One region of the Agrobacterium sp. O3.4 genome, then DNA from elsewhere that is predicted to be linked to it. Evidence: riboswitches for the same ligand, from Rfam matches in the RefSeq annotation. Region 1 holds a riboswitch; the other holds the start of a gene.

The links. Region 1 has a riboswitch for cobalamin ahead of bluB (5,6-dimethylbenzimidazole synthase). Riboswitches for the same ligand answer to the same signal wherever they lie in the genome.
Region 2: another riboswitch for cobalamin. It lies ahead of M0412_RS18545 (DUF1636 family protein); the one in region 1 lies ahead of bluB (5,6-dimethylbenzimidazole synthase).

What each region holds. Positions count from the first base shown of each region.
Region 1 is NZ_JALPZP010000001.1:954,222-958,507, reverse strand. Features, by position in the region: gene bluB (5,6-dimethylbenzimidazole synthase) at 197-913, opposite strand; cobalamin riboswitch at 1,010-1,193, opposite strand; gene M0412_RS04640 (TolB family protein) at 1,266-2,096, opposite strand; gene M0412_RS04635 (glyoxalase superfamily protein) at 2,289-2,666, shown strand; gene M0412_RS04630 (NAD+ synthase) at 2,947-4,286, opposite strand, start outside.
Region 2 is NZ_JALPZP010000003.1:289,035-293,320, forward strand. Features, by position in the region: gene cobW (cobalamin biosynthesis protein CobW) at 1-938, opposite strand, end outside; gene M0412_RS18545 (DUF1636 family protein) at 935-1,360, opposite strand; cobalamin riboswitch at 1,479-1,698, opposite strand; gene cobO (cob(I)yrinic acid a,c-diamide adenosyltransferase) at 1,831-2,448, shown strand; gene M0412_RS18555 (cobyric acid synthase) at 2,450-3,907, shown strand; gene cbiB (adenosylcobinamide-phosphate synthase CbiB) at 3,894-4,286, opposite strand, start outside.

The DNA of each region.
Region 1 (4,286 bases):
GCCGGCGGTTAGGACCGGGCGGGTGCCACAAGTTTCTTCTCCCCGAGGGGGAGAAGTCCGCGGCAGCGGGATGAGGGGGCAACGTCAGCGATATTCGGTGAGCTGGCCCCCTCATCGGACCCTTCGGGCCACCTTCTCCCCAGGGAGAAGAAAAAGCGGCAACGCTTCACTTCATCCGCAGACCGTTATCAGTGCCTTACCGCCCACCCCAGCGATTGCGAAACACCAGCTCCTCCAGCGGCACACGCTGGCGCCAGCCCTTCACCGCCAGTTCCGGTTCGGTATAAAGCGTATTGACGCGCCCGAGGCACAGCCAGGCGACAATTTCGATGTGCTCAGGGATATCAAGAATGGTGCGAATATCGCTGTCGTGGAAAATACTGACCCAGCCGACGCCGATGCCTTCGGCGCGGGCGGCAAGCCAGAGGTTCTGGATGGCGCAGACTGTGGAATAGACATCCGTGCGCGGATTGTGGGTGCGCCCCAGCACCACCTCGCCACCGCGTGTTGGATCGCAGGTCACGCAGATGCTGAGCGGCGCCTTGCGGATGCCTTCGAGCTTGAGACTGCGATAAAGCGCCTGCTGCTCGCCCGTAAACATCGCCGCCGCCTCTTCATTGGCCCGGCTGAAGGCCACAAAGGCGGCCTGGCGCACGGCCCCATCGGTGACGAGCGTGAAATTCCACGGCTGCATGAAACCGACAGAGGGAGCCGAATGCGCCGCCTTCAGGAGACGCTCGACAAGCTCCTCCGGCAGCGGATCAGGCAGGAACTGGTCGCGCACGTCGCGACGCGTCTCGATGGCGCGGTAGATCGCCTCGCGCTCCGCACCGGAGAATGGCTGGGCAGGCGAAAGCGCATGGTCGAATGGATCGGTTTGCAATGGATTGCCAGCGGACGGGTCGGTCGGCATCGTTTAACCCCAACAATGCGGGCGCGCGGATGCCGAAACCATGCCGGTTTTCGCATGCACGACGCGCCTCTTCAGCAACCTGCCGCCGTCCGCGCGGTTCGGTCTATCCTGCCAGGCCGGTCTTCTGACTCGGCTTCATCCGCCCTCTTCGCCTTCCCGAATGACTTCAGTGGCTTTTTGAAAAGGGCATCCGCCTCACAGCGCTGGGCACGTTCCGGTTTCTCACCGGATTCCCGATTCTCCCGCCACAAGGGCGGGCACCTGACTGAGGAAGCTATGAGCAAGAAGGCTTGCGAATGCAAGTATCGCGAGGCCGGTGCGGCAATGTGACCTTAACGAAAGCCAAATCGCATTACGCCACAGGGAAGTAACGCACATAAGCGAATTCATCACCGTCCGGCGACCAGTTGGGCGAGTTCATCGTGCCCTGCCCGCCGAAAAGCTCAAACAGCGTTTCGACATTGCCGCCATCCATATCCATCAGCCGCACGCGCACATCGAGATCACGCGGATGGTCGAAAACGTCGCCGTCATAGGAGACGAACACCACCTTGTCCCCTTTGGGAGACGGGTGCGGAAACCAGTCACCATAGGAACTGTCAGTGATGCGCTCCACAGCGGAGCCATCCACCCGCACCCGCCAGATCTGCATCAGCCCGGTGCGGCTGGAATTAAAATAGACCCACGCACCATCAGGCGAATAATCCGGCCCGTCATTGCGGCCCTCACCATGGGTCAGACGCGTCTCGATGCCGCTGTCGATATCCATGGAATAGATGTCGAAGACCTGATCGCGAATGCCGCAATATGCGAAACTCTTCCCGTCCGGCGCCCAGCCATGCCAATAGGAAGGAAGGTTCTTCGTCATCAGCCTTGGCGCACCGCCCGCCGATGGCAGAAGATAAATGGCGCTCTTGCCGAATTTCACCTTGTCGGAAATGGCATACAGCGAACCATCAGGCGAAATGCCGTGGTCGTTGTTGCATTGCGTCGCAAAGCCGGTATCGACCTTCTCCGGTGAAGCATCACCGGATGGGGACAGGCGATAGAGCAACCCCTCGCTGTTCAACAGCAGATATTTGCCATCCGGCGACCAGTTCGGCGCCTCGAACAGCTCCGGCGTCTGCCACACCACCCGCATCTGCCGGGTGCGGATGTTGAAGATTTCGATGGAACTGCGCATGCTGCCTCCCGGGGCTGTCGATAGTCTGGCTCTGATCGTTGGCGGACGCAGACATTCCGTTTGCTTTCGCCGCCATGGTGATTATGATCCTATGGCCGCAGGCACCGTCCTGCAAATTCAAATCGGAAAAAACGCCAGCGTTCCGGCACCGCCCGTAACCCTTCCCGTTTCTCCCAGATCCGAGGTTCCGCGATGAATACCATCGCCGATCACGGCATCCGCTTCGGGCGGATCGCCGCAATGCTTCCTGTCAAGAATATCGAAAAGGCCCATGACTTTTATGTCGGTGTGCTGGGCTTCACAAAAACCTTCGAAAACGGCACTCCCGTCGGCTTCATGATCCTCAAACAGGGCAATGCCGAATTGCACCTGACATTGCAGCCCACCCATAAGGCAGCGCCCTTCAACGTGGCGCATATGATGGTCAGCGATGTCGATACGCTGCATGAGATTTGCAAAAGCCATGGGCTGCGCATCATCAAGGCTCTGCAGGACAAGGATTATGGCCTCAGGGCCTTCGTGTTTGAAGATCCTGACGGCAACCGTATCGATGTGGGGCAGGTTATTTGAGGTGAGTGAAGAGTGGCGCGGGGTTTTCTCTGCGCCATTCATGAACCCCCATCGCGGACTGAGCGCATGCCGCTTGTTTCTTCTCCCCGAGGGGGAGAAGGTCGCGGCAGCGGGATGAGGGGGCAAGGGTCGTGATATACGGCAATGGTGCCCCCTCATCCGACCCTTCGGGCCACCTTCTCCCCGGCGGGGAGAAGAAATATGCCGCACCGTCTCACAGGCAATTACTCTGGATGACACCGGACCAGCGTTAAAGGCCCCCCTCCGGAAACCGCCTTAATCACCGATCCCGGAACCGGTTGGTGATCGGATAACGCCGGTCACGCCCAAAGTTCTTCTTGGTGATCTTCACACCCGGTGCCGATTGCCGGCGCTTGTATTCGGCGAGATAGAGCAGATGCTCCACCCGGTGCACGGTCACCACATCATGGCCGCGCGCCAGAATTTCCTCGACCGACATTTCCTTCTCGACGAGGCATTCGAGAATATCGTCCAGCACCGGATAAGGCGGCAGCGAATCCTGGTCGGTCTGGTTGGGGCGCAATTCGGCCGATGGCGCCTTGGAAATGATATTGGCGGGGATGACCTCGCCGGAAGGGCCGAGCGCACCCGGCGGCACATGGGCGTTGCGCCAGCTGGAAATGGCATAGACCTGCATCTTGTAGAGGTCCTTGATGGGGTTGAAACCACCATTCATGTCGCCATAAAGCGTGGCGTAACCCACCGACATTTCCGACTTGTTGCCCGTCGTCACCACCATCGAGCCGAACTTGTTCGAGACGGCCATCAAAATGGTGCCGCGCGTGCGGCTCTGCAGGTTTTCCTCGGTAATGCCCTCTTCCGTGCCCTCGAAGAGATCGGAAAGCGCCGAAAGGAAACCTTCCACCGGCTCGATGATCGGCACGATATCGTAACGGCAGCCCAGCGCTTTCGCGCAATCGGCGGCGTCTTTCAGCGATTCTTCCGAGGTATAACGGTAAGGCAGCATGATGCAGCGCACCCGCTCCTCGCCCAGCGCGTCAACGGCCAGTGCGGCGCAAATCGCCGAATCGATGCCGCCGGAAAGGCCGAGAACCACGCTCTTGAAGCCGTTCTTGTTCACGTAGTCGCGAAAGCCCAGCATGCAGGCGCGGTAATCCGCCTCCTCGCCCTCTGGTATTTTCGAGAATGGCCCGCTCTCGCAATGCCAGCCATCAGCCGTGCGTTTCCAATCAGTAACGGCAAGTGTGGCCTCGAACTGGCTCATCTGGAAAGCAAGCGTCTTGTCGGCATTGAAGCCAAAGCTTGCGCCGTCAAACACCAGCTCGTCCTGCCCGCCCAGCTGGTTGGCGAAGACGAGCGGCAGGCCGCTCTCGATCACCTGCCTGAGCGCCACCTGATGGCGCACATCCAGCTTGCCGCGATAATAGGGCGACCCGTTCGGCACCAGCAGGATTTCCGCACCGCTCTCGGCCAGCGTCTCGCACACGCCCATGTCGTTCCAGATTTCCTCGCAGATCGGAATGCCGATCCGCACACGGCGGAAATTATAGGGGCCGGAAATCGATCCTTCGGCGAAAACCCGCTTCTCGTCGAACTCGCCGTAATTGGGCAGGTCAATCTTGTCGCGCAGCGCAATGA
Region 2 (4,286 bases), on a different contig from region 1:
TCATAATAGTGATTGACGCGGCTGCCGACAGCCTGCACCTGCAGGCGCATCGGCTTTGCGGAAACTTCGATGAAACCCTTGATGCGCAGGACATTTTCCGCAGCCGCCGTCTCGGCGATGCGGGCTGCCAGCGCCTCCGGGTCACTCACGGCCGGCAGGTCGATGACGAAGCTGTCGAAATCGTCGTGTTCATGGTCGAACGCGCCATCGTGATGGGTACGGCGGTTTTCGATATCCTCTTCCACCGCAAGGCCAAGGCCGATCAGCACGGCGGGATCAATGGCGCCATTCGACGCGACGACAATCTTCGCCGCCCTCGGCAGATGTTCGAGCACATGAGCCTTCGCCTTCTCGAGACCGGCATCATCGAGAAGATCAGCCTTGGTCAGCACGATGAGATCGGCGCAGGCGACCTGATCCTCGAAAACTTCCTCTACCGGATCATCGTGATCGAGCGCCTCGTCATTGGCCCGCTGGGCGGCAAGTGCTTCCATGTCGTGGGCAACCTGTCCCTCGGCAAGGGCTGCGCCATCCACCACGGCCACCACGGCATCCACTGTCACGCGGCTCTTGATCGCCGGCCACTGGAAGGCCTGCACCAGCGGCTTCGGCAGTGCGAGGCCGGACGTTTCGATGAGGATATGCTCCACCTTCGGCTGGCGGCTGAGGATTTGTTCGATAGCGGGCTGGAAATCATCCGCCACCGTGCAGCAGATGCAGCCATTGGCCAGTTCAACGATGTTTTCTTCCGGGCAGCTTTCAATGCCGCAGCCCTTGAGAATTTCGCCATCGATGCCGATATCGCCGAATTCATTGACGATGATGGCAAGCCGCTTGCCATCCAGCTTTTCGAGAAGGCCGCGCAGCAGCGTGGTTTTTCCGGCCCCCAGAAAGCCGGTGACGATGGTGCAGGGAACGCGGTCCAGAAGGGTGCTCATGATCTCTCCTCGGTAAAATTGAATGGGGGAATGCGCGCCACCATGCCGCGCTTCAATGGTTCGGGGCGGCCGCGCCAGGGCATCAGGCCGTCTGCGGAGGCGGCCAGCATATGCGCGCCTGTCAGCAGGTCTTCCGCGTCATTGGGCGTCAGCCCGCCAAACACATAGGACCAGCCGTCGGCGCCACGAAGCACGGCGCTGAGGCTGCGCTTGCAATTGGCAAGGCAACTGACGGAGCGAACAACGACACCGGATGCTTCCGCCTTCGCGATGACGGCTTCGGCGAGACGCAAACCGGCGCGTGGTTCGGCATTGGGATCGGCTTCATCGCGACAGCTTCGGCAAACGAAGACCACCACACCGGAGGCCGTGTCAGCCTGCGTGTCTCCGCCTGCACATGAAGATGTCGCTGAAATATCCAAACCGTTTCGCTTCCCGCGCCTTTAAAAAAATCGTCGGGGTGCTGACATCGAAAACGGCATGCGCAGATGCGCAAACCCAATATTCGATCTGACCGACTGACCGGAGCACCCCGCCCGACAGACGTTTTTCTGAAACGGCAGGTCTCCTGGCTTGCGGCTTCAAAACACCCGGACACCGCCTTCCCGAACCCATCTTCAAGGGTCCAGTGGCTTTACGGTGCAGGCTTACCGCTTACAGTTGCGGGGGCAGCCACGGAATGACCCATTGTCCGGGTGGAACCGTGTTCCCTCTTAGCTTTTCCCGTTGCCGGGAAAAGACCGTCAGTCCGCTACCATTAGGCTGAACGAGGGGGAGGGTCAATGCCGTGGCCTGCCCCTCACGCATTGCCGGGTGCGGCAAATTGGGTATAGTCGCCGCTCCGAATGGCAGGGGCATCGGTCCCGCACCGCAGGATGAGAAGGAAAACGCGATGACGCGCGACATCAGCGATAACGAAGCCGAACGCCACCGGCAGAAAATGGTCAACCGCAAGACGGTTCAGGATGCCGAAGTTGCGGCAAAGACCATCGAAAAAGGTCTGCTGATGATCAATACCGGCCCGGGCAAAGGCAAGTCCACGGCGGCCTTCGGCCTTGCTTTGCGCATGCTCGGCACCGGGCGGCGGGTCGGCGTCGTGCAGTTCATCAAGGGCGCATGGTCGACGGGCGAACAACAGGCTCTGACGCTTTTCGGCGACAAGGTTGTCTGGCGCACCATGGGCGAGGGTTTCACGTGGGACACGCAGGATCTGAAACGCGATGTTGCCGCAGCCACAAAGGCCTGGGAAGAAGCCAAGGTCCTGATGGCCGACGAAACCATCGGCCTCCTGATCCTCGACGAACTGAACATCGCGCTACGTTACGACTACCTGCCGCTGGAAGAGGTCGTTGAAACCCTGTCCAGTCGCAGGCCCGATCTGCATGTCATCGTCACCGGCCGCAATGCCAAGCAACCGCTGATCGACGCTGCCGACATGGTGACGGATATGACCCTGGTGAAACACCACTTCAAGGCGGGCGTGAAGGCGCAGGCCGGGATAGAATTCTGACATGACCGCACGGGTGCTGATGTTTCAGGGAACCGGCTCGGACGTCGGCAAATCGCTGATGGTGGCCGGCCTTGCCCGGGCATTCACCCGGCGCGGCCTGTCGGTGATGCCGTTCAAACCGCAGAACATGTCTAACAACGCGGCGGTAACCGCCGATGGCGGCGAGATCGGCCGTGCCCAGGCGCTGCAGGCGCGGGCGGCGGGTGTACCACTCTCCGTTCACATGAACCCGGTACTCCTGAAACCCCAGAGCGAGACCGGCGCACAGGTGGTGGTGCAGGGCAAGATCTTCGGCAATGCCAAAGCTGCGGATTATCAGCACATGAAGGCCGGGCTGATGCCGCGTGTGCTGGAAAGCTTTGAGCACCTGAAACAACAGGCCGATCTGGTGCTGGTGGAGGGGGCGGGCAGCGCGTCTGAAATCAACCTGCGCGCCAATGATATCGCCAATATGGGTTTCGCCCGCGCAGCCGACGCTCCCGTCATCCTGATCGGTGATATCGACCGTGGCGGCGTCATCGCCAGCCTCGTCGGTACCAAAGCCGTACTCGAAAGCGATGACGCGGCAATGATAGCGGGCTTCATCGTCAACCGCTTTCGCGGCGATCCCACATTGTTTTCCGACGGCATGCGGATGATCGCGGAAAAAACCGGCTGGGCCTCCATCGGGCTTCTGCCGCATTTTTCCGATGCCGCGAAATTGCCAGCAGAGGATGCGCTCGGTCTTTCCGGCCCTGGCCAGCAGAAACCGGGCGCAAAAATCCGCATCGCGGTGCCAATCCTGCCGCATATCTCCAATTTCGACGATCTCGATCCCCTCGACATGGAACCGGATGTGGAACTGATCCGCATACGGCCGGGCGAGACAATTCCCCCCGACTGCCGGCTGGTGCTGCTTTGTGGTTCGAAATCCACCATCGCCGATCTCGCAGTGCTGAAAAACGCGGGCCTCGATATCGATATCAAGGCCCATGCCCGGCGCGGTGGCTATGTTCTCGGCCTCTGCGGCGGATACCAGATGCTCGGCAAAACCGTTGCCGATCCTGACGGCATAGAAGGACCGCCGGGAACGGTATCAGGGCTTGGCCTGCTGGATGTCGATACGGTTTTGACCGGCTACAAGCGGCTGGTTTCCGTGCGTGGCAGGAGTTTCGACGGAATTGATTTATCCGGCTATGAAATGCATGTTGGCGAAACGACGAGTACTACGGATCGCCAGCGGTTTTCGATGATCGAAGGACATGCCGATGGCGCCATTTCGCCTGACGGCCGCGTCTTCGGCACCTATATTCACGGTCTTTTCGCAGATAACCACCAGCGCAGCGCCTGGCTGAGGCGGCTTGGCGGGCAGCGTTCGGAACTGAATTATGATGCGCAGGTGGAGGCCGTCCTCGACCGTCTTGCCGCGCATATGGAGCAGCATCTCGATCTCGACAGGCTGCTTGCTATAGCGCGATGAGGATTGCCAGAAGCCCGAACAGGCCGATCAGCAACCCGTCGGCGATCCTCGCCAACCGAAGCGCCGTGCGAATATCGCCGGCAACCAGCGTCGCTCTTCCGCCTTCGCCCATGAAACGCGCCTCGATCATCTGCCCGCCATAGGAGCGCGGGCCAGCCAGCGCAAAGCCAAGAGCACCGGCCAGCGCCGCCTCCGGCCAGCCGGCATTGGGAGAACGGTGGTGTCGCGCATCGCGACGGATTGCGGCGATTGCCCCTCGCGGAGAAGCGCCTTTCACGAAAAACGCGGCAATGACGAAAAGGCCGCCGCTTAATCTTGAGGCGGGCAGATTGACCAGATCGTCCAGCCGGGCCGAGGCCCAACCAAAGGCTTCATGGCG